4 regions of the Bacillus sp. N6 genome follow, and region 3 is predicted to be linked to each of the others. Evidence: riboswitches for the same ligand, from Rfam matches in the RefSeq annotation. Region 3 holds a riboswitch; each other region holds the start of a gene.
The links. Region 3 has a riboswitch for S-adenosylmethionine ahead of ACUXVC_RS03930 (sugar ABC transporter substrate-binding protein). Riboswitches for the same ligand answer to the same signal wherever they lie in the genome.

Region 1 (7,418 bases), 2.0 Mb from region 3:
TCCTCTGGAATCGACGCATAGCGTTCTAATTTTTCCGTATTAACAATCGCGTAATCTAATCCAGCCTTCGTAGCATGATATAAAAAGACGGAATTCAATACTTCACGTCCAGCCGGTGGTAAACCAAATGATATGTTACTTACACCTAAAATCGTTAAACACTCTGGTAACGCTTCTTTAATAAGGCGAATGCCCTCTATAGTCGCTGCCGCTGAACCAATATATTCTTCATCACCTGTCCCTACTGGAAACACAAGTGCATCAAAAATAATATCTGACGGGCGTATCCCATATTTCGTCGTTAATAATTCGTAACTTCTTTTTGCAATTTCTAATTTTCTTTCAGCACTTACTGCCATACCATCTTCATCGATTGTACCAACTACAATTGCAGCACCATACTTACGAAGAAGCGGTGTTACCTTTTCAAAACGCTCTTCTCCATCTTCTAAATTAATAGAGTTGATAACAGCTTTTCCTTGAATATAAGTAAGTGCTCTTGCCATAACATTTTCATCCGTTGAATCAATCATAATCGGTACTTTTAACACTTTCGTAACTTCTGTCAAAAATTTCTCCATATCTTCTATTTCATCACGATCAGGATCTGCCATACAAATATCAATAATATGAGCATTTTTCTTCACTTGCGCTCTTGCCACTTCAGCAGCCTCTTCAAATTTCCCTTCTGCTACTAATCGTTTAAATTTACGTGATCCAATAACATTCGTTCTTTCACCTACAAATAACGGTCTCATAGACTCATCATATTGCAGTGCCTCTAATCCACTAATTCCATGTCCTTCTCTCTCATGATGGTCACGAGGCTTAAGAGATGCTAGTGCTTCTTTCATTGCTTTTATATGTTCTGGTGTCGTGCCACAACAACCACCGATAATATTAACCCATCCTTCTTCAGCAAATCGCTTCACCTTTTCAGCGAGAGAAGATGGAGACTCATGGTAATGTCCATCTTCATCAGGAAGACCTGCATTTGGATAACAAGAAATGTAACACTCCGATAAATCAGATAGTGAACGAATATGGTCCCTCATAAACTCCGGACCAGTCGCACAATTTAACCCAACAGATAATGGTTTCATATGTTCTACTGATAAATAAAAAGCTTCAATTGTTTGCCCAGCCAGAGTCGTTCCCATTGGCTCAATCGTTCCTGAAATCATAATAGGAACCGTTTTTTTCAGTTCTTCAAAAGCAACTTGAATTCCAATATAAGCTGCTTTCACGTTACGCATATCTTGACTCGTCTCAACGAGTAATACATCAACTTCTCCTTTTAATAATCCTCGTGCCTGCCTTGTATAAGCCTCAATCAATTCTTCAAAAGTCACACCACCAGTAACACTAATTGCTTTCGTTGTTGGTCCCATCGCTCCCGCAACATATACTTCCTTACCGCTTTCTTTAACAGCTTGCTTCGCCAAAAGTGCTGCCTTTTCATTTAGTTCTTCATCTAAATGAGACAGCTCATAATCACTTAGTACAATATTCGTTGCCCCAAATGTATTTGTTTCAATAATATCCGCTCCAGCTTCAATATAAGCTTTATGAATCTTTAAAATAACGTCTGGTCTTGTTTCTACTAAATATTCATTACAGCCCTCGTACTCTTCTCCTCCGAAATCTTCAGCAGTTAAATCCTCTTGCTGAATCATTGTTCCCATTGCACCATCTAATATTAAAATGCTATTTTGTAATTTTTCTTCTATACACTTCATCAATTAATACCTTCTTTCACTTCTTGCTTTTCTCTTACATATTTAACAAGATGTTCTGTAATTTCATATTTTAAAAATGGTGTAATAAGATAAATACCATTAAAATATTTCATCGCTGCGTCGATCAATTCTTGCGAAATGCGAATCCCTTCCTCAATTGCCGCCTCTTTCGTTTCGTGTCCATCCATTCTCTCTCTTATTTCTTCTGGAAGAGTAATACCCGGTACCTCAAAATGAAGAAAATCTGCATTCCGCTTACTTACTAACGGCATAATTCCAATAAAAATAGGTTGTTCCAAATGCTTTGTCGCTTCATACACTTCTTCAATTAACGCGATATCGTAAATTGGCTGAGTTAAAAAATATTCCGCTCCAGCATCTATTTTTCGTTCCATTCGCTTAACCGCTGCTTTTAAGTGCCTCACGTGAGGATTAAATGCGCCGCCTACAGAAAACCTTGTCGCCGGTCCAATTGATTTCCCTAAAATTGAACGTCCATCGTTCATTTCTTTAATCATTTTAATGAGCTCAATAGAGGACAAATCGTATACAGAAGTTGCACCAGGAAAATCACCAACGCGCGCTGGATCACCAGTTAAAGCTAACACTTCTTCCATCCCTAACGCCGATAAACCTAACAAATGAGATTGTAGTCCAATGACGTTATGATCCCTACACGTTAAATGTGTCAATACCGGGATATCATGCTTCGTTAATAACGCACCCATTGCCATATTAGAAATACGAGGCGATGCTAATGAATTATCTGCTAGAGTAATAGCATCTGCTCCCGCTCTTTTTAAAGCTCTTGCTCCTTCAAAAAACCGCTGTGTATCTAACGTTTTCGGTGGATCTAATTCCACTACAACTGTCGTTTGTTTTTTCGCTTTCTCTGCTAGAGTGACGTGAGCCTTCGAACGTTTCTCATGCGTATGAACAACTTTCGGCCTTTGAATGGTGTCTTTTTCTATTACAGGTGTAACATTCGCAACAGCGTGCTTCATACTTTGAATATGTTCTGGAGTCGTACCACAACAACCACCTAATAACCGAATACCTTGCTCAATAAATCTCGGCGTCATCGCCTCAAAATAAGCTGGGCTTCCCTCATATACGTAACGTCCCTCCACATAATTCGGGAGACCTGCATTTGGGTATGCTGATAAATAGCCATTTTGCGGAATCGATATCATTTTGAAAGCCTCCGTCATATGAAGCGGCCCTAGTTGACAATTTAATCCAACAACATTTGCACCGTAATCTATAAGTTGCTTTAATATTTCATTGACATCATTTCCATTTTGAGTCGTACCTGCTTCATGTAACGCTAATTGAGCAACAATTGGAATGTTCGTTTGCTTACGCAATACTTTAACAGCATGAAGTAATTCAAATTCATCGTAAAAAGTTTCTAATAGTAATCCATCAACCTGTTCTTCTAGTAAAGCCCCTGCCTGTTCAAGTAGCATAAACTCCCTTTCCATATCAGTCGTTGTAACGGCTCCGATATGTTTCATACCACCAATTGTTCCTAAAATTGCATTTTTATCTGTCACAGATGCTTTCGCCAGTTTTACTGCCGCTCTATTAATTTCTGTAACTTGATTTTCTAAGCCGTACATACGTAATTTCGCCTCATTTGCTCCATACGTATTCGTTTGAATTACATCTGCTCCAGCAGCTACATATTGTTTATGAATCGATATAATTAAGTCTGGATCAGATACATTCAATTCTTCAAAGCTACTTTGCAAGCCATGTGAATGCAATAACGTCCCAACCGCACCATCACCTATTACAATTCCTTTTGATAATAAATCTAGTAATTTCACGAATCTCCCTCATTTCTATCAATATAAAAACCCCCTCTTCACTTTGAAGAGGGGGACATAATCGTTCCTCCTCTTATTATGCAAAACATTCGTTTTGCAGGTATTAGCACCGTTTCAAACATTTCGTTTGAAGGTTGCCGGGTTTCACAGGGCCTTTCCCTCCACCGCTCTCAATAAGAGTTGTCTTTATTATTTTATTTATGTAGCTAAAAGGAAATGCGTTCCCCTTTTAACAATGTTTGTTAATTTTTTAATAAATTTAGCATGCACAAAAGTAAAAGTCAATGACACTTGCGGAAAAATAAAAATTTTTCAAAATAAAGTTGCAATTCAATTATCTTTTGTTGTAAAGTTAAAAACATAATAAAAATTTCATACGAACATTCTTATCTAGAGAGGTAGAGGGACTGGCCCTGTGACGCCTCAGCAACCATTAACATTTTGTTAATAAGGTGCTAATTCCAGCAAATTGTGAAAGATTTGACAGATGAGAAGAAGACTCTATTCAAACCGAAAGCCTTCTTCTTAGAAGGCTTTTTTTATTTTATATTCACTTAATGTTTCAATTTAAAAAGGAGGAATTTTCACATGTCAACAATCGAAACAAAACTAGCACAAATCGGCAATCGCAGTGAAACTACAACTGGAACGGTTAATCCACCAGTTTATTTCTCAACCGCTTATCGTCATGAAGGAATTGGTAAATCTACTGGCTTTGACTATTCACGAACTGGCAATCCAACTCGAGGTCTTTTAGAACAGGCAATCGCAGACTTAGAATATGGCGAACAAGGTTATGCCTGTAGTTCAGGGATGGCGGCTGTTCTCCTCGTCCTTTCTCTATTCCGCTCTGGAGACGAACTTATTGTATCTGAAGATTTATACGGTGGAACGTATCGATTATTTTCTGAACATGAAAAAAAGTGGAATGTTCGATGTAGATACGTAAATACACAGTCTATTAAACAAATTGAGCAAGCTATCACAACTGAAACGAAGGCTATTTTCATAGAAACTCCAACTAATCCATTAATGCAAGTTACTGATATTGCTGCAGTCGCAACTGTAGCGAAAAGGCACGGACTACTTCTTATTGTAGACAACACATTCTACACACCTTATATACAGCAACCATTAACAGAAGGTGCTGACATTGTACTTCACAGCGCAACGAAATATTTAGGGGGACATAACGATGTACTAAGCGGACTTGTCGTTGCAAAAGGAAAGGAACTTTGTGAAGAAATCGCTCATTATCATAATGCATCAGGTGCAGTTTTAAGCCCATTTGACTCATGGTTATTAATTCGCGGTATGAAAACGTTAGCGCTTCGCATGAGACAGCATGAAGAAAATGCGAAAGCAGTTGTTGCATATTTAAATGATGAAGACGGGGTGACAGATGTATTTTATCCTGGAAGAGGCGGCATGATTTCATTTCGCCTTAAAGATGAAGCTTGGATTAATCCATTCTTACAATCTTTATCCTTAATTACATTTGCCGAAAGTCTTGGTGGTGTAGAAAGTTTAATGACTTATCCAGCAACGCAAACACATGCTGATATTCCTGAAGAAATTAGAACAGCAAACGGTGTATGTAATCGTCTTCTTCGATTCTCCGTTGGCATTGAAAATAGTAACGATTTAATTCAAGACTTAAAGCAAGCCATTACACTTGTAAAAGAAGGTGTAAGAATATGAGTTATTCTATAGATACACTCTTACTACACAACCAATATAAACATGACTCGCAAACAGGAGCTGTGAACGTTCCTATCTATAACACATCAACTTTTCACCAGTTTGATGTAGATACGTTCGGAAAATATGACTATAGCAGGTCAGGAAATCCAACTCGTGAAGCTCTTGAAGATATCATTGCTTTATTAGAAGGTGGAACAAAGGGATTCGCCTTTGCATCAGGCATTGCAGCGATTTCCACTGCATTCCTCCTTCTTTCACAAGGTGATCACGTACTCATTTCAGAAGATGTATACGGAGGAACTTACCGAGGGATAACTGAGGTACTCTCCCGTTACGGTGTTTCACATACATTTGTTGATATGACCAATTTAGAAGAAATAAAACAAAGCATTAAACCAAATACAAAGCTCTTTTATGTAGAAACACCTTCTAATCCACTTTTAAAGGTGACAGATATTCGCGAGGTTTCTAAACTTGCAAAATCTATTGGGGCTCTTACTTTTGTTGATAATACATTTTTGACACCACTATTCCAAAAACCACTTGAACTTGGAGCTGATGTTGTTCTTCATAGTGCCACAAAATTTATTGCTGGGCATAGTGATGTTACTGCCGGATTAGCAGTAGTAAAAGATGCAGAACTCGCTCAAAAACTTGGATTTTTACAAAATGCATTCGGTGCTATTTTAGGACCTCAAGATTGTTCTCTCGTACTTCGCGGTCTAAAAACATTACATGTACGCCTCGAGCATTCAGCTAAAAATGCCAATAAAATTGCACATTATTTACAAGAGCACGCTAAAGTACAAAATGTCTATTATCCGGGATTACAAACACATCTCGGATTTGATATTCAACAATCTCAAGCAACATCAGCTGGAGCAGTCTTATCATTTACTTTGCAGTCAGAAGATGCACTCCGCCAATTTTTATCAAAAGTAAAATTACCTGTTTTTGCAGTTAGTTTAGGAGCTGTAGAGTCAATTCTTTCTTATCCAGCAAAAATGTCACATGCAGCACTGTCGCAAGAAGCTCGTGATGAAAGAGGAATCTCTAATTCATTACTTCGGTTATCAGTCGGTCTTGAAAATGTTAACGATTTAATATCCGATTTTGAAGATGCCCTTTCTTATGTAGAAGAACCTGTAAATGCATAGAGAAAAAAGAAGATATGAGAATAGGTTTTCATATCTTCTTTTTATGCGATTTAGTTATATTCATTTGAATTTTTTTCTTTTCTTATAGTCCAAAAAATAAAAGTATATCATCTATTTCTAAATAATGGATTAATTGATATATTAAGAAATACAAAGGGGTGAAGATAATGGATACTTGTGCAGATATTTTAATCGTTATCGATTTACAAAATGGCGTATGTTATGGCGGAGAGCATTTATTTGATTTACAGAACTTACTAACAAAAGTAAATAAAAGAATTTCTTCATACAGAAAATTAAATAAACCAATCCTTTTTGTTCAACATTGTGATGATGATTTAGTACCCGAGAAAGAAATTTGGGCTATTCATACCGATCTTGATGTTCAAGAACAAGATTTTTTTGTAAGAAAAACACATGCAAATTCATTTTATAAAACAAACTTAAAAGAAATTTTAGATCAATTATCTGTAAATCCCATTGAATTTTGCGGTGCCCAAACAGAGTACTGTATGGATGCTACGATTAAGTTTGCCCACGGACTGGGATACGAAAACTTTATGGTACAGAAAACAACCTCTACGTTGAATAATCCTTTTATGTCCGCAAAAGAGACAATTGATTTTTACGAGAACATATGGAATCACAGATTTTTAACGTTGCTAAAAGATGCATTTTAGAATAAATGACTAATGACTTGATTATCCTAAGATTTATCAGCCGTAATCAAATATTTCATTATCACCATAAAGAAGCGAATTACATTCAGCTTCTTTTCTTTTAACCTGTTTTATATTCTATATATATCATTATAATTCCTTTGTCATATTATTTTAAAAATTTAGTATATTCATTTGAAAGAATAAGAAAATCATGATAAAATTGTGTTACAAATATATCTATATCTTTCAATTTTTAAAACGCATCGAAATTTTCACCCAAAAATGTCATTTTACAAAAACGTGCTAATTTACCTATTTTATTTA
Region 2 (7,418 bases), 570 kb from region 3:
TAAACCGTATTTATCGCCCTGAGACTTTAAGTACTCTTCATTAATTGGCAAGAATGTTGAGAATGTCGTTAAGCTTAAGAAGTAAGGAACAGGACGGTCTAGTTGTACTTCTAACGTTTTGTCATTAACAGCTTTGACCCCTAGTTGATCAATTGGTAATTGTTTTTGGTTTATTTGTTTCGCATTCTGTACATCGAAGAATAAGAATGCGTATTCAGCTGCTGTATCAGGATTTACGGCACGTTGCCAAGCAAAGACGAAGTCCTTTGCTGTAACAGGAGTACCGTTTGACCATTTTGAATCACGCAGATGGAATGTATATTTTGTTTTATCGGGACTAATGTCAACCGACTCAGCAACACCAGGAATCGGTTTATTATCTTCTCCCATTGCATATAAGCCTTCAAAAACATTGCGCATTACATTCATGGATTCCCCATCCGTTGCTTTTGCAACATCCATTGTTGGAATTTCTGAAGCGAATGATAAGTTAATTGCTTGTTTATCAGGTACTTTATCGTTTGCTTTCGCTCCGCCTGCATTATCTTTATTTCCCCCGCAAGCAGTTAGTAATAGACTTGCCCCTAAAACAGATGCAACAACAGGTACAACTTTTTTCTTCATTGTTCGTTCCTCCCTAAATGTGTTGTTCGTAACGTCATAATGTCCATGTCTTGAAGTGGCTATAGAAGGAGATGGAACCTATTATAAATATTTGTTTATAGGTAATCAGGTGTTCTATATGTATATACATGTTGAGCTATAATCTATCGTTATATGTTTCAACTTAGTAGACATTATATTTTGATGGTGAAATATTTTGTTTCTTTGATTATTTAGAATATTAACACTGGAAAGAACTATATGTCAATAATAAAAATAGAATGTTAATTTCTTGGAATAATATATTAAAAAAGTATATTCTCTTGTGTGAGAGAACCTACTTTTAATATATTTTGCTAAAAAAACAATTGGTGTGGGCTAATAATAAGTGGGGATGAAGAACCCCCACTTATTACGGTTTTACTTTATTTTTCAATTTTTGCCCACTTGAAGTTTAATTGACCCGCAAAGTCTACTTGCACAATTCCTTTCACATAAGAACGTTCTAAATAAGATTCGCCTTTTTGGTAAAGAGGAGCGATAACAGAGTCTTTAAATAATATTTTCTCGGATTCTAGTAATGCTTCCCAGCGAGCTTTTTCATCACCAGCTAAAGTTGTTTTCACTTTTGCTATTGTTTCATCGAATTCCTTATTAGAGTAATGATCTAAGTTATAAGGGTTATTCGTTGTAAATAGCTCAAGGAATGTAATTGGATCCGCAAAGTCAGGGCTCCAGCCGTCAATTCCGATTTCGTAGTCACCTTTTAATAAAAGCGAAACTTGTTGCTTACGCGGTTGCGGTTTTATATTTACTGTTAATCCATCTAGATTCTTTTCTAGTTGCCCTTTTAAGAATTCACCAGTTTTCTTATCAAGGTCAGCATCACTCGTTAATAATTCTAATGTTATCTTTTCAGAACCAAGCTCTTGTTTAGCTTTTTTCCATAATTCTTGTGCAGATTTTGTATCAACTTTTGTTAAATCGCCGTTTGCAGTACGGAAGTCTTTTCCTTCAGGTCCTTTTGCAAAGTTTTTTGGAACGAGACCAAATGTTGGTGTAGAGCCATCATTTAATAACGTATTTACAAAGGATTTTCTATCAATTGTTTGATCGATTGCTTGGCGTGCAGAAACGTTTTGAAGTACTTTGTTTTGTTGATTCATGCGTAAAAATTGTACGCCTACATTTGGACGTTCTTTAAAGTTAGCATCTTTTTTATATTTATCAACGAAGTCAGATGTTAGTTTTATACGATCTAATTGTTTTGACTCGAATAAATTTACTTCTGTTGATTTTTCTTTTACGACGTTAAAATTGATTTCTTCTAGTTTGACAGTATCTTTATCCCAATAAGTAGGGTTCTTCTTAAATTTAAAGCTTTGTTCGTGCTTCCAATCGCTTAGTGTAAAAGCTCCATTGTACAAGATTGTATTATCTTCTAAAGCGTACTTATCACCTTGTGCTTTAAAGAATTCCTCGTTAATTGGTAGAAATGTTGGGAACGCTGTTAAGCTAATAAAATACGGAACAGGACGCTCCAATTCTACCTCAAACGTATGGTCATCAACTGCTTTTACACCAAGTTGGTCGGCTGGAAGTTCTTTGTTGTTAATTTTTGTTGCATTTTTAATATCAAAGAATAGAAATGCATATTCAGAGGCTGTTGCTGGATCTACGGCTCTCTGCCAAGCGAACACAAAATCTTTCGCTGTAACAGGAGTGCCGTTTGACCATTTTGAATCTCGCAAATGGAATGTGTATTTCGTTTTATCGCCACTTACTTCATGAGATTTTGCAACACCAGGAACAGGTTTGTTACCTTCACCAAGATTATACAAACCTTCAAATACGTTTCTCATTACTTGACCAGAATCAGTATCTGTAGCACGGGCCGTATCCATTGTTCGTATTTCAGTAGGTGAAGATAAATTTAAAACCTGTTTGCTAGGTGCCTCGTCTTTTGCATTTGCTCCGCTTGCTTCGTTTTTATAACTACCGCAACCAGTTAATAAAATACTTACTCCTACAACTGATGCAATACCGGGTACAAACTTCTTTTTCATTTGATTTTCCTCCTAAATAATTAAGTTTGGATGATGATGAGGGAAATGAAAAATAAAAAATCCCTCTTTTCATATTGAGAAAGAGGGATTTTTACGTACAAGTTATGCACCCGTATATAAACGAAGTCCCTCATTCTATCTTTCAAGCATAAAGCTTGCAGGAAGTGGCACAGTATTCAAAATGAACCTGCTGCCGAGGTTTCAAAGGGCCAGTCCCTCCACCTCTCTTGATACAATGAGTAAACGAATAAATTTTATTAATTTTTGTGTTTCTTTGATAATTCAAAATCTTACACCTTGAATAATGAAGTGTCAACCAAATGAAATATAGTTTAAATTTTCAGTTTTCTTAAACGAAAAAACCACTGCATATGGCAGTGGTTTTTCTACTAGAAGTTAAAGTTATCTGGATCTGGACCAACGCGACGATCTTCATTTAAAGCTTGAATTGCTTTCATATCATCAGCACTTAATTCAAAGTCGAAGATGTTTGCATTTTCAATAATGCGATGTTCTTTAATTGATTTAGGGATTGTTACAACTTCGTTTTGTAAATCCCAGCGTAAAATAATTTGCGCAGTTGATTTATTATATTTTGTCGCAATTTCTTGTAACGTTGGATTATCTAGTAGTTGTCCTTGCATTAATGGTGACCAAGCTTCAAGCTGGATATTATGTTCTTTACAGAATGCATGTAGCTCTTCTTGTGCTAAACGTGGGTGATATTCCACTTGGTTGATCATTGGCTTAATTTCAGCAATTTCAAATACGTCTTGTAAGTGGTGAATGTGGAAATTACTCACACCGATAGCGCGAACACGGCCATCTTTATAAAGTTTTTCTAATGCTTTCCATGATTCAGTATATTTCCCTTTTACAGGCCAATGTACTAAATATAAATCTAAATATTCTAGACCTAATTTCTCTAATGTAGTTTCAAATGCTTGAAGTGTAGTTTCATATCCTTGATCGCTATTCCATACTTTTGAGGTAATAAATAATTCTTCACGTGAAACACCGGATTCACGAATCGCTTGTCCAACGCCTTCTTCATTTTGATAGATTGCTGCAGTATCGATGCTGCGGTAGCCATTTTTAATTGCTGCTTTTACAGAATCAATTACTTCTGAACCATCTTCTACTTTAAAAACACCTAAACCAAACCAAGGCATTTTTACACCGTTATGTAATGTTGTATAATCTTTTAAACTTGTTAAAATCATATTATTTCCCCCTAGCTTTTTTGTTTGTTGCTTCTACTGCTTTTTGAATTGCCTCTGAAAAATTATATTCGTATAAAGTTTTGAGACCCTCAGCTGTGGAACCACCTGGCGTTGTTACTTGTTCGCGGAGGTTAGCTGGATTTTGCGTTTGCTCGAGCATAGAAGCAGAGCCAGAAATCATTTGAATGACAAGATGTTTTGCGGTTTCTTCATCGACTCCATAACTTTTTGTTGCTTCAATTAAGCTTTCAGCAAAGTAATAAAGGAAGGCTGGTGCACTTCCAGTAACTGCAGTAAGCTGATGAACTTCTTCCTCAGTACAAAGTTGCGAAGTACCAATACCTCTTAAAAGCAGTTGCAGGGTTTCTTGATGCATCTCGGTTACTGATTGTCCTATTGTATATAAGGAGATAGACTTTCCAATTTCAGCAGCTGTATTAGGCATAATCCAAGCAACAGGTGTGCCTTTTGGGAGTCTAGCTTCTAAATAAGATGGTCCAATGCCAGCTGCTACTGTTACGACAAGTTGATTTGATATTAACGGAGATAGCTCAGCTAATAATTCTTCATGAGCAGAAGGTGGCATTGCTAAAACAACCGTATCGACAGATGTAATATGCTGCTTCCAATCCGTTGTAATAGACACATTATATCGCCTTTGTAATTGTTCTAACTTTTCTACGTTGCTTCGGTTAGAGATGATAATTTCTTCGATGTATTCTTTGCTTGTTTTAAGTAATCCGGAAAATATAGCTTCTGCCATACGACCAGCACCAATAAATAAAATTCGATGTTTGTTAGGCATATCCTTTATTCCTTTCTAGTAGAGATATGTTATAAAAACGATATCATCTTTAAGAGAATTTTGTAAAAAGAAAAGACTTACCGTAGATGGAATGGATAATGAGAAGGAGGAAATTCATGGTAAAGGAAAGGGCTATTCCTTATACTGGTGATAGGGAATTTATTACACATCTGGGGAGAGATAAATATGGTTAGAAGTCCACTTTTTTTACTTGTTTCTAGTATTATTTGTGTATTAGTTGGATTGTATATTCAATCGAGTTATATTGAAATTTTCGCATCAATTATGGGAATCATTAATGTTTGGTTATTAGCGAGAGAAAAAGTATCCAACTTTTTATTTGGCATGATTACTGTTGCGGTATTTCTATACATTTTTATTACACAAGGTTTATATGCAATGGCAGTATTAGCCGCTTTTCAATTTATATTTAATGTATATGGTTGGTATTATTGGATTGCACAAAGTGGGGAGGGAGAAGTAAAAGCAACAGTTCGTTTAGATTTGAAAGGGTGGACTTTTTATATAAGTTTTATTTTAGTTGCTTGGATTGGTTGGGGTTATTATCAAGTCCGTTATTTAGATTCAACAAGTCCATATTTAGACGCTTTAAATGCCGTATTGGGACTAGTGGCTCAATTTATGTTAAGTCGAAAAATATTAGAAAACTGGCATTTATGGATTTTATATAACGTAGTTAGCATTGTAATTTATATTTCTACTGGTTTATACGTCATGCTAATATTAGCTATTATTAATCTCTTTATATGTGTAGCTGGTTTGCTAGAGTGGAAGAGCAATTATAAGGGGCAAGAACATACAAATAATTATATCTAGAAAATAATTAGAATTAAAAAACCCCTGAAGTACATATGCTTCAGGGGTTTACTAATAGAATATAAGATTATGCTTTTGTCATACCAAGTAATACAGCGCCGCCGATAATTAAAACACTACCTAGTGCAATAAAGATCAATTGACGTTTTGTTTTCTTTTCACCTAAGAATACAATCGCACCGAATGTTGAGATAACGATTCCAGTTTGAGATAATGGGAAGCTTGTTGCTACTCCAACACGTGGTAATGAAAGAAGTAAGAATAAGTTTCCAGTTCCCCATAGTAAACCAGATAAAGCATTACGGATTGCATATTTGTTAAATGGTTTATGTTTAGATGTCAGTACAACCGCACCAACAAACATACCAACTGCTTGTGGTAAAATAGCAGACCAACCATCGATATTATACCAACGAATAATAATTACATATACAAGATAGCCGAAAGTAGAAACAATTAAAGTAAGAAGTCCTTTTTTCAATTGTCCTGGTGGCTGAGCATTTTCTTTATCATCTAGTGATGTGAATACAACACCAACTACGATTAATAGGATTGCAATCGTTCCCAGAATAATCGTTGTAGTAGTAGTCCACTCACGGAAAGCGATAACCCCAAAGATAGAAGTTGCAACAAGTTGCATACCAGTAGAAATTGTTACGGTAGTTGAAACACCTAGTTTTTCAACTGTTTTTAATTGGTTTACTTGTCCTAAAGCCCAGAATAAACCTGAAATAAACCCAACAATTAAGACTGTCATTGTTAAAGCTGGTTGAGTAAATACATACATAATTGTTGCGAAGAATAGAGCACCGATTGTCATACCTACCGTTTGGCTATATGCACCACCGCCCATTTTTACGCTTACTAATAAGATGTTTCCCCATGCAATTGCAGGAAGAAGCGCTAATAAAATGTCCATTACAAGACTCCCTTCGGTTTGCTATACCAATATAGTTACATATCGTTCTAACGATCGGTAATGCCCCACTAATAGAGTAGAAGATTACCGATCGCTAAAACAGGATGAAGAATTCACGATATAAATGCGTTTTCATTTCTTCATTTTTTGAAACACCTCCATATAATAACAGGAAATTGCCTATTTTAGAAAGTGAATTCAAATAAAATGTATATTTAAATAAGAGGTAAAATTCAGTTATTTCCCGGTGGTATATTTTATTTCCTAAGAAATAAAGAAGCAGCTTCCAAAAAAGCTGCTTTAAGGGTTAGTAATTCTTTTGTTAATAAGCTGAATACATAGCAGAAATAGGAGTGACATACTAATAGTGATAACCACAAGTGTCCAGGCGAGTTGCATATTACTTGCGTCAATGGCCATGTAAATTGCAGTCGGGATTGTCTGTGTTTTACCAGGGATATTCCCGGCAAACATGAGTGTAGCACCAAACTCACCGAGCGCGCGGACAAAGCTCAAAATCATCCCGCTTAGTAATGCAGGAAATGCGAGCGGAAGTGTAACGTGCAGAAAAACTTGATATTCACTTGCGCCAAGGTCACGAGCACTTTCTTCAATTTGTACATTTGCGATAGAAAATCCCGTTTTCGCTGATTGGTACATAAGCGGAAATGCAACAACTGTAGAAGCGATGATCGCAGCGGTAGATGTGAACATAATAGACTGCTGAAATAATGATTCAACCCACCTTCCGATCGGGCTGTTGTTTCCAAAAATGATAATGAGAAAGAAGCCGATAACAGTTGGTGGAAGTACCATTGGTAATAAAAATATGGTTTCTAATAGTACTTTATATCGCCATGAGGAGCGAGCTAGTGCTCGCCCGACAATCGTCCCTAAAATTGTAACGAGAATAGTGGCACACGCAGCTACTCTTAAAGATAGAAAGACAGGCGATATAATAGCAT
Region 3 (7,418 bases):
GATGAAATGTTATTAGATCAACTTATTGGTTTTAGTGTGGGCATAGTAATGGTTATTTCATCAGTTTTCATTCAAAAGTATAGTAAAGAATTACAGGTGAATGAGAAATATTAATAATTTTTAACTGCTGTTATCTTTTTCATAGTTTAGTAATCGTGGAGGCTTTCGGGTGATTGTTGCAAAGGGAAAAGAGAGCATCGAATTCGATGCTCTCTTTTTATTTACGCTTCTTTTTAATAAATGAAAAGGCTAAAGCTGTAATTAAAATGCTGCCTTTAATAATATCTTGTGCATAATAAGGAACGTTCATCATTGTGAGTCCATTTAATATAATTCCAATTAATACCGAGCCGAGGAATGTTCCGACTATATTTGGTTTCTTGGCACCGAACATTGCGTAACCGATATAGGCAGCTGCGACTGCATCCATTAATAATGGAGCACCAGCTGAAACTTGTCCTGTTCCAACGCGGCTGCATAGAATAATGCCGCCAATAGAAGCTAGTAAACCACTAATCATATAAGCATATACACGGTAACGATCAGTAGGAATACCGGCTAATCTAGCAGCTTCTCGATTCCCACCAGTCATATAAAAGAAACGACCGTACGTTGTTTTTTCTAAAAATAGATGTGCAATTAAAACGACAGTAAGCATGATAATGACAGGGACTGGAATTCCTAAGACGGAACCTTGACCGATAAATAAAAAGGATGGAATAAAATGTCCTGTTGCACCGGACATTCCTTCATAAATTGAGGATCCTTTTGAAAATGTTAAGTGTAGTCCATTAACGATATACATGATACTTAATGTAGCTAGTAAATCGGGTAGTTTAATTTGGATAACGAGTAGTGCATTTAATAATCCAACTAATAATCCGCAAAGAATAGGAACAAGGAGTGTAACTAATAGTTCTTGTCGATATAAAACGAGACAAGAAGCAGCTGCAATTGTTGCTAAACTAGCGGTAGAGCCGACTGATAAATCAAATCCATCTACAATCAATGTAAAGGTAACGCCGATTGCAAGTAACGTTACGATGGAAATAGAACGTAAAATATCACTAATATTGTTATATGTTAAAAAAGAATCATTGACGATAGAGAAAAAAATTGTAACACCTATAATAATAGCAATTGTACTAAATTGATAAAAAAGATGAGTAGGTAAATATAGTTTCTTAGTTTTCGTTTTATGAACGAGATTCAATGGAATAGCTCCCTTCAGATAAATGTAAAAGCTGTTCAGGAGATAGTTCGCTTGGTAAGTATTCACTTACAAATTCTCCGTTTGCCAGTATAAGAATGCGATCAGCGATATGCAACGCTTCATCTTGTTCTCCTGTGAAATAAATTACGGAACTTCCGTTTTCTGTAATGTTGCGAATGAATTGAAAAATGTCTTGTTTCGCAGCGATGTCTACACCTTTAGTTGGCTCGTCTAAAAGAAATAGATTAGGTTTGAATCCACTCCACTTTGCAATTGAGACTTTTTGTTGGTTTCCACCGCTAAGTGAATGAATAAGTGCCTTTGGGTCATTTGGTGAAATACCGAAAGAAGAAATTGCTGTAGTAGCATCATTTAATTCGGTTTGTTTTCGTTTCCAACCTGATTGATGTAAATTTGTGTGACTTATAATATCTTCCGAAAGAAATACGCCTTGTTTTCTTCTTTCTTCTGGTACAAGTGCGATTTTCGCTTTAATCGCATCTCGTGGTGTTTTAATCGTTAGTTTTTGACCGTCTATTTCTGCGTGATAAGTATGAAGAGCACCAAATAACGTTTCAGCAAGTGTTGTTTTTCCACTTCCAATTAATCCGTATATCACAACAGTTTCTCCTTTTCGTATTGTAAGAGAAAGGGGAGAATGACCTTCGTGTAATAGAAGCTCTTGTACTTTAAATAGTTCCTCGCTCCCGGTTTTTGGTGCGGTATTAATAGGAAGTGTAAGTTGTTTTCCAGTCATTGCTTCCACAATTTGTTGATCTGTAATCGTTGTAATGGTTTCAGAAAGGGCAACTTGACCGTTATGTAATACAGTTACATCATCCGCGAAATTTCGAATCTCTGATAAACGATGAGAAACTAAAAGGATGCCAATTCCTTTTGATGTTAAATCTTTTAATAGTTTCCCAAAGGTTTCAACTTCTTTTGGTCCAAGAGAAGAAGTAGGTTCATCTAATAAAAGGTAATTTGTATTGTTAGATAAAGCTCTTGCGATAAGAAGTAATTGTTTTTCATGTAATGAACAGTTTGAAACATCTTCCGAAACATTTAAATTTACCTGTACAGTTTGCAAATGTTGTTTAGCAAGTGCGACTAATTTGGACTTTGAAAATAGTACTTTATTTTGCATTGCTATATGATCGATTAGTACATTTTCTAATACAGATAATCCGGGAATAAGTCCGTGATCTACTTCTTGTGTTACGAAAGAAATGCCATGCTTTTTTGCATCGCGCGGTGAAGTAAAGGAAACAGACTGAGTATCAATTTTTATATCGCCAACAACTGGTTGAATTTCACCAGTTGCTATTTTTAGTAAAGTACTTTTTCCCGCACCGTTCATGCCTAGTAAAGCGTGTACTTTTCCTTTTTGAATATGAATAGAAACATCTTCTAGAACAGGTGTAGCGACATGATAAGAATGTGTAATGTTTTGAAGAGAGAACGTCATCATTTTTTCTCCTTCTCTAATTTTTTCATCCAAGGGGAATATGCATCTTTTGAGTCTCCCCAACCGTTTATATATTTTGATAACTGATCCATTGTTATATTTTCTTTTGGTAAACTATTTTTCTTTACTAAATAAGGTTCTAGTGAATAAATATCTGGCGTTTGTTCACCAGCAATTTTTTTGTATAAAAATCGTACTTGAACCTTACCTACTTCAGCTGGATCAGTTGCAGCTGTAGCAGTCCAAGGTGAGTTTTCTTTTTGCATGAGTTGTAAATCTTCATTGCTTAAGTCAATGCCATATACTTTTATATCTGTACGACCAGCTTGTTCAAGTGCTTTAACAGCCCCTTTAGCAAACTCATCCCACGAAGCGAAAATAGCTTGTAAATCGCCTTTTTTCGGATATTTCTTTAGTAAAGCTTCTACTTGTGTTTGTGTATCGAGCGGTGTGTTATTACTAGCAGTACCGAATCTTGCAACTTCTTTTATATTTGGATACCGTTTATAAAAAGCATCAATGATAACATTGCGACGTTCCATTGGAGCAAATCCGCCGACCCATACAACTGCGATATTTCCTTGTCCATTCAAATCTTCCGCTAACGTTTTTAATGATTTCCATGCAAGACTATAGTCATCTTGATCAATAATTGTCACACCTGGCAAGCGTAGATCGTTATCGAACGCAACTACGGGAATGTTCGCTTGTAACGCTTTTTCTACTCCAGGTTTTAGTGCTTCAGAACGGCCATGATCAATTAAAATACCATCCACTTTTGAATTAATAGCAGTATCTAAATTTGCAGCCATTTTTGCTAAATCGTTATCAGAATTGTAGACTTGTACACTGCCGCCAAATAGCTCAACTTGTTTTTTGACACCCTCAATATATTGAGAGGAAAAAGTTCCAATGGACATTTGCATAATTAATGCGATTTTTAATGGCTTCTTCATTTGGCTTGGAATTTCTGTTTGTAATTGATTTTCTACCGTTGTAGTCGCCTTTCTCACAGTTTGTTGCTTTTGTGAAGAGATAGCATCTTGTTCATTTGTACATGCTGCTAATGTAAATAAGAGAAAAATAAGTACGATGGAACATAATTTTTTCATAAAAAAATCCCTCCTAAACTAAAAAGAGAGAGGAGGGAGTGAAAATAAAAAACGCCTTTTCATATAGAAAAGACGCCTTATCATATTACTCTTATCTTTCAACACAATGTGTTGTAAGAATTAGCACCGTGCCCATAAATGGGTCGGTTGCCGGGCTTCGTAGGGCTCATCCCTCCACCTGCTCTTGATAAGACATCGAATATTTAACTATTTTGAATTATTCCACAAACGAATGGTGTTGTCAAACAGTATTTATAAAAAAATCCCTCAGAAAGAGGGATTTTAATGTGGTAAGAATATCAATTGATAAGCAAACAAAATTCCAAATACATATACAAGTGGGTGAACAGCACGGAATTTACCTTTTGCCACTTTCATAAGTGGGTATGAAATAAATCCAAGTGCGATACCTGTTGCGATACTTGATGTAAGTGGCATGCTTAAGATTACTAAAAATGCTGGGAATGCTTCATCAAATGCGTCCCAATCGATGTGGCGAACTGAACCCATCATAAGACTACCAACGATAATTAATGATGGTGCAGTAATAGCTGATACACCAGAAACAGCACTTACTAATGGTCCGAAGAATGCTGCTAGTGCGAATAGAACAGCTACTGTAACAGTTGTTAAACCAGTACGACCACCAGCTGCAACACCAGCAGATGATTCAATGTAAGCTGTTGATGGTGTTGTTCCGAACATAGAACCGATTGTTGCTGAGAATGAGTCAGATAGAAGAGCTCGTCCAGCTTTTGGAAGTTTTCCGTCTTTCATAAATCCACCTTGTTGAGCTACCCCAAGTAATGTACCTGTTGTATCAAATAATGTAACAAGGAAGAATGAGAATACAACGCCGTATAATCCGTAGTTAATTACGTCAGATACAGCAGTAATTGGATTTGAAACGATAATTCCTTCTGGTAATCCAGGCATTGATGTAACACCGTTTGAGAATGTTAACTGTCCTGTGAAGAAAGCGATAATACCAGTTAATAGCATACCAATAAATAGTGCGCCATTTACATTTAAAGACATAAGAACAATAGTAATTCCAAGCCCAGCCAATGCTAGTAGAACTGGAGCAGAGTGAAGATCACCAAGTCCAACTAAGTTTGCATCATTTTTTGTAACGATACCTGTTAAACGTAAACCGATAAAGGCGATGAAAAGACCGATACCAGCAGTAATTGCATGTTTTAAGTTTTCAGGAATTGCTTCCATTAATTTTGTACGGAAAGATGTGAATGATAACAAAATTAAAATCATACCTGCTACGAATACAGCAGAGAATGCAATTGCGAAAGTCATGCTTTCATGAGCTTTTACAACAGAGTAAGAGAAGTAAGCATTTAATCCCATACCTGGCGCGATTGCGATTGGTAAGTTTGTAAAGATTGCCATAAATAATGTTCCGACAACAGCAGCGATAATTGTTGCTGTAAATGCTTGTTCAAATGGAACACCTGCATCCCCAAGGATAACAGGGTTTACGACAATGATATATGCCATTGTTAAGAAGGTAATAATACCTGCCATAATTTCAGTTTTAATAGAAGTTTTATGTTTTGAAAGGTTAAACATATAAACATCCTTTCTGTTTACGAATAATTTTCACAACAGTTATATATAATATTCGTTTTTTAACTATTTTGCAATAGTTTTGTATAAAAAGTTTACAACAATTCATATTTTGTGTCTTAAATTCGAATATTAATCGTAACTTGATGTGTGAATTTCAGTTTTTATTATGCACATTATAAGGAAAAGGAGTTGAAAGAAGCTATGCCACAGCAAAAAAACTTTGTAACAATGCCAGCGCAACATCAAAATAAACAGCCTGGTATTGAATCATTAATGAATCCACTTCCGCAGTTTGAAGATTCAAATTATAAAGGTAGCGAAAAGTTAAAAGGAAAGAATGTATTAATTACAGGGGGAGATAGTGGGATTGGACGAGCTGTTTCCATCGCTTTTGCGAAAGAGGGAGCAAATATTGCGATTGCTTATTTAGATGAGGAAGAAGATGCTAATGAGACGAAGCAATATGTTGAGAAAGAAGGTGTAAAGTGTGTATTGTTGCCGGGTGATTTAAGTGATGAACAGCATTGTAAAGATGTTGTTCAAGAGACCGTCCAGCAGCTAGGTAGTTTACAGGTTTTAGTAAATAATGTCGCGCAGCAATATCCGCAGCAAGGACTAGAGTATATTACAGCAGAACAGCTAGAAAAGACTTTTCGTATTAATATTTTTTCTTATTTTCACGTTGCGAAAGCCGCACTTTCTCATTTAAAGCAAGGGGATGTCATTATAAATACCGCGTCTATCGTTGCATACGAAGGAAATGAAACTTTAATTGATTATTCCGCAACGAAAGGAGCAATTGTAGCGTTTACAAGATCACTTTCTCAATCATTAGTGCAAAAAGGGATTCGTGTAAATGGTGTTGCACCGGGACCGATTTGGACACCGCTTATTCCATCGAGCTTTGATGAGAAGAAAGTCTCTCAGTTTGGAAGCAATGTCCCGATGCAACGGCCTGGTCAACCATATGAGTTAGCGCCGGCATACGTATATTTAGCGTCTGGTGATTCTTCTTATGTTACCGGACAAATGATACATGTAAATGGGGGCGTTATTGTAAATGGATAGTTTTCATTTATAAGAGCAAAGTAAAGCTAATTACAATTATTATGGTGAGCGCTAGGGGGGATATAGGTGAAAAGGGTATGTTTCGTCTTACTATTATTTTTCTTCCTACCGGTTAGTGCTTTTGCTGATACAGATCATTTAATACTAGTTAATCTTACGACAAACCAGTTGTCTTTTTTTGAGAATGGAAATTACACAAAAACATTTCCAGTAACGACTGGAAGAGATCGTACACCTACGCCTGAAGGTAATTTTTGTATTATAACGAAATTTAAAAATAAAGAATACCATCGAAAAAAAATAGCTGGGGGTGCACCGAATAACCCTCTTGGTACGAGATGGCTTGGGCTAGATAAGAATGAATATGCGATTCATGGGACAAACCGGGAATGGACGATTGGAAGTAGGGAATCAAATGGCTGTATTCGCATGCATGACAGGGATATACAATGGTTATATGACCGGGTACAATTACAAACAAAAGTAATCATTTCTCGTTTTCATACGAGCCCCGAATATGAAGCGAATAAGCTTGGTTATCGCGTTGTGAGCTGGAATGGTCGAAAAATAGAAAAAGAACAAATTGGAATACTTACGTTAGTAGACCGCGCGGATATATATTGGCAAGAACCAAATGGACAGTTAACAAAGGTAAAAACTGTATTGCCAAATGAAAGATATCCGGTGTACTCAAAACGAAAAGATGGAATATATTATATAGGAAACAATTCGTATATTATAGATGAAACAGGAGAGAAAATTCGTTACGAGCAAATTCCTTCTTCGATTTTAAGTAATATATATAAACGGAAATACAATGTTCCGTAATGGCTACCGTATTATAGACGGTAGCTTATTTATACTTGGAGTTTAACTGCAACTATTGTATTTTGCTGAATATAATACAGTACAGATAGGGGGCGGTTATATTATGAAAAGTGAATTTGCGTTTAAAGTTTTCTTAGTAACGACC
Region 4 (7,418 bases), 380 kb from region 3:
CAGGTGGCATGTATTTAAGTATTGATGATCCAAAGCGCTCCTTACGCTATATAACAAACAATGGAGAAAAATTAATTTTGATTGGCGGAGAGAGTCATAAAACAGGACAAGGAATAAATACGATGCTTCATTATGAAGCACTCTATTCTTTTGCTGAAGCCACTTTTGGAATAGATGAAGTTCCTTATAGATGGTCAGCACAAGATTTAATTACTCTAGATAAGCTTCCTTATATCGGACATATTAACGAAAGAAATCCAAATATATTTGTTGCAACTGGATATCGCAAATGGGGAATGACAACTGGAACTGCTGCCGCTCACCTACTGAAGGACTCCATCCTAAAAGTTCACAGTCCCTATAAAGAACTGTATGCACCATCACGCTTCCATGCAAATCCAGATATAAAAACGTTCCTCTCCCAAAACATTGATGTTGCGAAACATTTAATTGCAGGAAAGATTGAAACCGCATTACGTAAGCCAGAAGATCTCGAAGTTGGTGAAGGATCTGTCGTACATGTTAACGGTAAACGAGCAGGTGCTTATAAGGACAAAGAAGGAAAATTACATATCGTCGATACAACTTGTACACATCTCGGCTGTGAAGTTGAATGGAATAATGGTGATTGTACTTGGGATTGCCCTTGCCATGGTTCTCGTTTTTCAATTGAGGGAGACGTTCTTGAAGGCCCAGCAGATCAACCGTTAAAACGAGTTGATAATGAGTAAACAAATAAAGAAGTTCAACAGAATTACTGTTGAACTTCTTTATTTGTTATAAAACCTTTTCAGATAAAATTCGACACAAGGAGGAAAATATTAACATTAAATAAAATAATATATTCATCTACACATTAAAAGGGGTGAATATTATGCAACCTTCAGCTCCACCTCATCTAGAATCTACAGAAACTATCTTTCCAATCTCTATTACAAAACTTGTTGTTTTTATTTGTTGGCTAGCCATTTTAGCTGATGGATATGATTTAGGTATTTACGGTGCCGTTCTACCAAAGCTCCTAGAAGACAAAAGCTGGGCGCTATCACCAGCGCATGCTGGTACAATTGCAAGCTATGCTTTATTTGGGATGTTTATTGGGGCTATTCTAGTTGGAACGATTACAGATCTAATTGGGCGTAAATGGACGCTTATATGCTGTTTAGCACTTTTTTCTATCACAATGGGTTTAGCGGCTATCGCTCCTTCTCCTGAGTTATTTGGATTATCTCGATTTATAGGAGGAATCGGATTAGGCGGTGTTATCCCAACAGCTTCAGCACTTACTGTTGAATATTCACCAAAAAAAAAGCAATCTTTTATTTATGCTCTTATGTTTACTGGCTATCCTTTAGGTATCGTGTTAGGTGCTATTTTGTCCATGCTTATGTTAGAAGATTTCGGATGGAGAATTATGTTTGGTATCGGAATGATTCCACTACTCCTCATTCCTTTCATTATTCGCTATTTACCCGAGTCCATTCAATTTTTATTATCACGTAATCGCCAAGAAGAAGTGAACCAAATTCTTAATCGTTTTCAAATTGAATTTCATGTAAAAGATAAAACTCATCAAGACCCCTCTACTATACGAAAGAAAAATGGATTTTTTACTTTATTCTCAAAAGAATACATAAAAGCAACGCTACTTTTTTGGATCACTTATATAATGGGAATGTTTTTAATATATGGTTTAAACACTTGGTTACCACAGATGATGCGCCAGGCAGGATATCCTCTTGGGTCTAGTCTGTCATTTCTACTTATGCTAAATATTACCGCCGCTATCGGCGCATTATTCGCTGGAGCAATTGCTGATCGTATAGGAGCAAAAATTGTTATTAGCATCTCTTATCTTATGGCAGCCATATGTATCGGACTATTAACAATCAAACCATCTGTTACAATCATTTATCTTTTAATTGGCCTTGCTGGTATTGGATCAGTCGGTATTACTCAAATATTAAATGCATATGTAACACAATACTTCCCATCACATATCCGAGCTACCTCCTTAGGCTGGGGACTGGGGCTTGGCCGAGTTGGTGCAATTGCTGGCCCAATTCTCGTCGGTATTATTATGACAATGCAATATGACTTAGCATGGAATTTTTACTTATTCTCCTTTGCAGGTCTTATCGCAGCTATATCTGTTTTCTTCATTCCTACAAAATAAAAAGAGCACAAACTTACTTGTGCTCTTTTTCATATGCTTCAAACAACATATCTCGAAACAATGTATTTAAACTCTCAATATCGATTCCTGATCCCTTTTCAATTCCTTTTACATATTGCTGATAGTAATGAATTTGTTCTTCTAAAAATTGATTTAGCACCTTAATTTTCAATCCAACATCTAATTCAGTACCTGCTTTTTTCTTTATTAACAACTTTTCAATTTCATCTAATACGCTACGTTCTAATGATAATTCTTTAATCAATCGGTCAAATTCTACAGGAGGTAAGGTCGTTTTCTCTTCTAGCCACTTACAAGCTAAAATGGGACGTAATACATAAAAGTACTTTTTCAGCTTTACATTCTCACCTTGCAAAAATTCACGATAATTTTTCGACGCCATATGTAAATAATGATATATCGTTGCTTTTGGATCAAAATTCTTCTCACTCATCTGTTGAAGTAGTTCTGGAAAATTAGAGTTTTTCGAATAAAAAATTGGTGATCGAATCCACTCAAGTAAAGCAGGATTCGACTTCGCGAATAGTTGCAACGCCTTTTTAATATCCCAACCACTTATATCTAAATCATCACTAATTGGATATTCAATTACATCTCGTTTGTCATGAATTGATAAATACCATTCTACCGGGTGTATATAAACAAACCTAACATCATAATCGCTATCTTTCGATGGAAAACCCCAAGCACGACTCCCTGATTCTACCGCAAATAAAATTTTCACATCATTCTCTTTTTCAATTCTTTCTAACTCCAACTCGATTTTCTCTCTCATTGCATAACACCTCCATTTTTTGATTATTTCCTTGGAAATTCGACAAATACAATACTAATTTTACTACATACCAAAAAAACTGTCAGAAATTACTGACAGCCTAATGAAACGTCTATTGTTGCTTTTCGATTACAGTAGTAGCAATTCGTTCAAACTCTTTTTGAATCTCCTCTTTATATGCATCTACTATTGAAAAATCCATAGCAGCAATATAAATTCGTTCTAATTTATCACGAACCGATTTTGCTTTCGCTAAGAAAGACATCGCCTCATTCATTTTTGCTTTATATTGAATGGAGACATCACGAATTTCCTTCGCATATTTCTCATCCGTCCCTGGCGTAACAATAAGGGCATACATATCAATAATTTCATCACCCTCGCGACTTGGAAAATATTCATGTGGTGCGGTGCTATCAAAAATTGCAAATCCTAATTCTCTTACGATAACCATATCAAGACTATTCGGGTCAAATCCGCAATGATATACTTCAACTTCAAACCCTTTTTCTTCAGCTGCCTTAGCTAACTTTTTGAGCATCGTTGATTTTCCAGAGCCTGGGCGCCCTTTTATAAAATAACGATGTGGTAACCCTTCTGTTAAATTAGGAACAAAATCAACTGCTCCTTTCGGTGTAGCAGCTCCTAAAAAACGATGTTTTACAAGCGATTGTCTCCCGCTTTTATCTGCAAATAATTTCTGGATTAGCTGATTGGTTAGTTCATTTGCTTTATTAAAATCTATATTATCAATATATATCTTCTCCCACTCATCATGTATAACCAATGCCTCTTTAAAACGTGCGTAAGCAGACTGAAAAGCTTTGCTTGCTTCTGAAACAAATCTTTCAATTTCTAACTTCTGCTTTCTTAGTTTATCTGAGTCCCAAGCAATTCCTAAATTTATATACTCTTCAACAACTCCTGGCATTTTTGGCTCAATAACATGCGGCGATGTCCCATCAACAATTCCTACTTTTAATTTTGGGATAATTACACCATCAACCGATTTATTATCAGAAGAACAATGTAAAAATTCAATATCATATCCTTTTTCAATCCATTCACGACCTATTGCCTTTATTAAAGAAGATTTTCCCGTTCCTGGGCCACCCTTTAAGATAAATAATCTGTCTAATCCTTTTAAATTCTCTTCGTATAAATTGTGAAATCCCCTAGCTGTATTACCACCAGCATAATAATTTAATATATTTCCTGTCACTGCACTCACTCCTTCGCAGCATTCTATTTACATAAGCTACAATATGCGAGCAGCTTTATTTGGGTGAATACCTATTTTGTATTGCACGAAAAAAGGAAATGAATTACAATTTAACTATCGGAAAATTCCGATTTTAAAAACTGAATACTTCTTTATCAAGAGAGGCAGAGGGACCGGCCCTTTGAAGCCCAGCAACCTCAGTTTATACAAACTGAATAGGTGCTAATTCCTGCAAAATGCATTGCATTTTGGAAGATAAAACTCAACTAGCATGTAAAGCTCATCTTTCTTGATACTGAAGGATGAGCTTTTTATTATTTGAAAAACATATATTGGAGGTATGTAAAATGAAAGTAATTGATCTATCGCAAACATTTGAAAATAATATGTCTCAATTTCCTGGAACACCTAAAATACAACTAGAAGCTGTTACAAGTGTTGAAGAATCAGGCTATCAAGTTACAGATTTTCATTCTGTCGTTCATGTTGGCACGCATTGTGATGCCCCTGCGCATTTTATTTCAGGCGCAACGACCATCGATCGATTACCGCTGGATCAATTTGTAGGCGAAGCTGTTCTTATAGATGTAACACATATTCAAGAGCGAAAATTACCTAAGGCAGTATTGCATAATACTCACATAAAAGAAGGTGATATTGTTATTTTTCATTCTAATCTATCCACAAAATGGAATACAGAAGCTTATGAGAAGGAAGCATTTTATCTTTCTGAAGAATTAGCTAAAGAACTAGTGCGATTAAAAGTAAAATCTATCGGTTTAGATTTCATTTCTCCTGATGAAGTCACAACAGAAACATCACCGATTCATCACATATTACTAGGGAATAATATTTATTTAATTGAAAACTTAACAAATCTAGATGCTATCGAAGCAAAACGTTTCTTTTTCTCAGCAGCACCTTTAAAAATTAAAAATAGTGACGGTGCTTTCGCAAGAGCATTTGCTGTTATATTTTAAACACAACCTATAAAGTGAACCTTTAATCAGTGGAGGTTTTGTTCATCCCACACCTAACTTCTTTGCTTCCGCTGAATTTTGAAGTGGGGGTCTTACTGCCCAGCAAATAGCGGGATTAAAAGAAGCAAAGGCCACTACTGGTCTTTGCTTCTATATTTTCTATTTAAATTAAGAAAGAATTGTTCCACACGAGGACGCACCCAAGCTAAACAATCTATCTCTTTCTTCTTTGTGCAAGCTATCTCTTCTCCATCTACCATTTCAACAAGTTCTAGTTCTAACAGTTGCCTCGTGAATGCTAACATATTCACTTCTTCGGATGGATACTCTTCTTTTAATTTCTCCTCAATTTCTCCCAATAAAAAACCGTCACGCATCATTGCCAATGCATCAATCCAAAGTGGCGGCATTTCATATTTTTCTCCTGTAATTGTATCTTTTACAATATAATTCTTTTGCTCTTTTCGAAATTGAATCGTGTGTAAACATACAGTCGAATTTAATGTTAATTCCATCATACCACCTCTTTCATAATATCTGCATAGAAAAAAGGATGCGCGTGCACCCCTTCTTATCTTTTCATAACACTACTGAACCGTTACATGAGCAATCAATCTCATGTCGATATTTTCCTCCATTATAAACGAAGTATTTTATAAAAAAAACCCTTCTTGAAACATTTTATAAAATGTTTATATTTACACAACAAGAACACTTTTCTGAAAAATCTTTTCTCCCAATACATTAAACGGTCGGCAGAAAAATTTCTACTTTCGTTCCTACTCCTAGACTACTTTGGATCGTGATACTCCCTTGATGTTCCTTAATAATTTTATATGTAATCATTAATCCAAGTCCTGTACCAGTCTCCTTTGTTGTGTAAAACGCCTTGCCGATTTTTTCTAATTTATCATTCTCTATACCAAATCCTTGGTCTTCAACAGAAATACACAAATGTCCTTGCGTTTTTTGATATGCACGGATATGAATTTCTCCGCCCTCTGGCATTGATTCTATTCCATTTTTAATGATATTTAATAACACTTGTTTTAATTGCTTATCATCACCGTTTATAGCCGGTAAATTCCCATCTACTTGTATATGACATTTAACTCTATATTGCGTTGCATAACTTTCCATTAGATGCACAACATATAGAAGGATATCTCGTATATTACACCTTTCATAATTTGTTGGCTTTGGTTTTCCTAACAACATCAATTCACTAACAAATCCATTAACCCTTTCAATTTCTTGTAGCATAATGTCGTAGCTCATCGTATCAGTTGGATTTCTTTCTTTTTGCATTTGCGTAAACCCTTTTAACGCTGTTAGCGGATTTCGAATTTCATGGGCAATTGTTGTAGACATAGTCCCAATCACAGCTAAATTTTCCGTCTCTTTCATATTGTTCATCATTTCAACCACTGTTCTTACATAAGATTGAAATCGTTTTAATAAAGAATGTGAAATAATGAAATAGAATATACATAAAACAAGTGGAATTACCACTTTTAAATCTTGTAATAGCAATGTGAAAAATACGTACTTTCCAATTACACTAAAGGACACTAAATAAAAGTATTTTCTATTCACGAAAACTGGGGCAAATAAAATTAATAACATTTCTACCATACTACCATGTTCAAAAGGTCTATCCGTTCGCAAATAAATCATTAAATTATTCACAAGATTGATAAACATGTACCCAAATAAAAATAAATATTTTACAGAATATACATACCCTCTTTTTTGAAGATATATAGAAATAGGAAATAATGCTATTACAAATATAGGCACACCTATCCCAAGACTACCTTCTGGCCAACCTACCGCTGTTCCACTAATATTCATAGCAGGATATACAAAATAATATATAGCGTCATATAAAAAGAATATAATATAAAATAATAATATAAATACCTTTAAGGCTCTTCTTTCTTCATAAATCAAGCTCTTGTATTTATTCATATAAAAACTCCCCTTGATCGATACAAAAAACTTTCATTGTTATCTCCTTAAAGTATAAGTATGAAATTGCTTTCAGGGCAATATTTAACCTTATAATAATGAAAGGAAGGAGATCTCTCCTTCCTTTTGGTAACAACTTACATCCATCTTACCCTGTCATGTAACAATCCATCCGTAAAATTATTATGCCCTATTACAAAATCCTTCATATATAAATTTAAATACTCACCGTACTTACTTTCTGTATTTAATAACAACTCCTCGACGTAATAA

Region 1: another riboswitch for S-adenosylmethionine. It lies ahead of metI (cystathionine gamma-synthase/O-acetylhomoserine thiolyase); the one in region 3 lies ahead of ACUXVC_RS03930 (sugar ABC transporter substrate-binding protein).
Region 2: another riboswitch for S-adenosylmethionine. It lies ahead of ACUXVC_RS01100 (peptide ABC transporter substrate-binding protein); the one in region 3 lies ahead of ACUXVC_RS03930 (sugar ABC transporter substrate-binding protein).
Region 4: another riboswitch for S-adenosylmethionine. It lies ahead of ACUXVC_RS02045 (cyclase family protein); the one in region 3 lies ahead of ACUXVC_RS03930 (sugar ABC transporter substrate-binding protein).

Annotation. Positions count from the first base shown of each region.
Region 1 is NZ_CM127843.1:4,163,344-4,170,761, forward strand. Features, by position in the region: gene metH (methionine synthase) at 1-1,739, opposite strand, end outside; gene ACUXVC_RS21435 (bifunctional homocysteine S-methyltransferase/methylenetetrahydrofolate reductase) at 1,739-3,571, opposite strand; SAM riboswitch class I at 3,642-3,751, opposite strand; SAM riboswitch class I at 3,955-4,065, shown strand; gene metI (cystathionine gamma-synthase/O-acetylhomoserine thiolyase) at 4,160-5,272, shown strand; gene metC (cystathionine beta-lyase) at 5,269-6,432, shown strand; gene ACUXVC_RS21450 (cysteine hydrolase family protein) at 6,600-7,112, shown strand.
Region 2 is NZ_CM127843.1:190,220-197,637, forward strand. Features, by position in the region: gene ACUXVC_RS01095 (peptide ABC transporter substrate-binding protein) at 1-624, opposite strand, end outside; gene ACUXVC_RS01100 (peptide ABC transporter substrate-binding protein) at 1,029-2,669, opposite strand; SAM riboswitch class I at 2,802-2,906, opposite strand; gene ACUXVC_RS01105 (aldo/keto reductase) at 3,059-3,892, opposite strand; gene proC (pyrroline-5-carboxylate reductase) at 3,894-4,697, opposite strand; gene pnuC (nicotinamide riboside transporter PnuC) at 4,884-5,534, shown strand; gene ACUXVC_RS01120 (GRP family sugar transporter) at 5,602-6,453, opposite strand; gene modB (molybdate ABC transporter permease subunit) at 6,754-7,418, opposite strand, start outside.
Region 3 is NZ_CM127843.1:762,380-769,797, forward strand. Features, by position in the region: gene ACUXVC_RS03915 (hypothetical protein) at 1-114, shown strand, start outside; gene ACUXVC_RS03920 (ABC transporter permease) at 218-1,213, opposite strand; gene ACUXVC_RS03925 (sugar ABC transporter ATP-binding protein) at 1,197-2,684, opposite strand; gene ACUXVC_RS03930 (sugar ABC transporter substrate-binding protein) at 2,681-3,793, opposite strand; SAM riboswitch class I at 3,882-3,987, opposite strand; gene ACUXVC_RS03935 (NCS2 family permease) at 4,076-5,377, opposite strand; gene ACUXVC_RS03940 (SDR family oxidoreductase) at 5,579-6,445, shown strand; gene ACUXVC_RS03945 (L,D-transpeptidase) at 6,512-7,273, shown strand; gene ACUXVC_RS03950 (hypothetical protein) at 7,377-7,418, shown strand, end outside.
Region 4 is NZ_CM127843.1:383,185-390,602, reverse strand. Features, by position in the region: gene ACUXVC_RS02065 (FAD-dependent oxidoreductase) at 1-731, shown strand, start outside; gene ACUXVC_RS02060 (MFS transporter) at 875-2,176, shown strand; gene ACUXVC_RS02055 (nucleotidyltransferase domain-containing protein) at 2,190-2,972, opposite strand; gene ACUXVC_RS02050 (PRK06851 family protein) at 3,085-4,194, opposite strand; SAM riboswitch class I at 4,344-4,456, shown strand; gene ACUXVC_RS02045 (cyclase family protein) at 4,542-5,174, shown strand; gene ACUXVC_RS02040 (hypothetical protein) at 5,309-5,689, opposite strand; gene ACUXVC_RS02035 (ATP-binding protein) at 5,919-7,145, opposite strand; gene ACUXVC_RS02030 (S-adenosylmethionine decarboxylase related protein) at 7,283-7,418, opposite strand, start outside.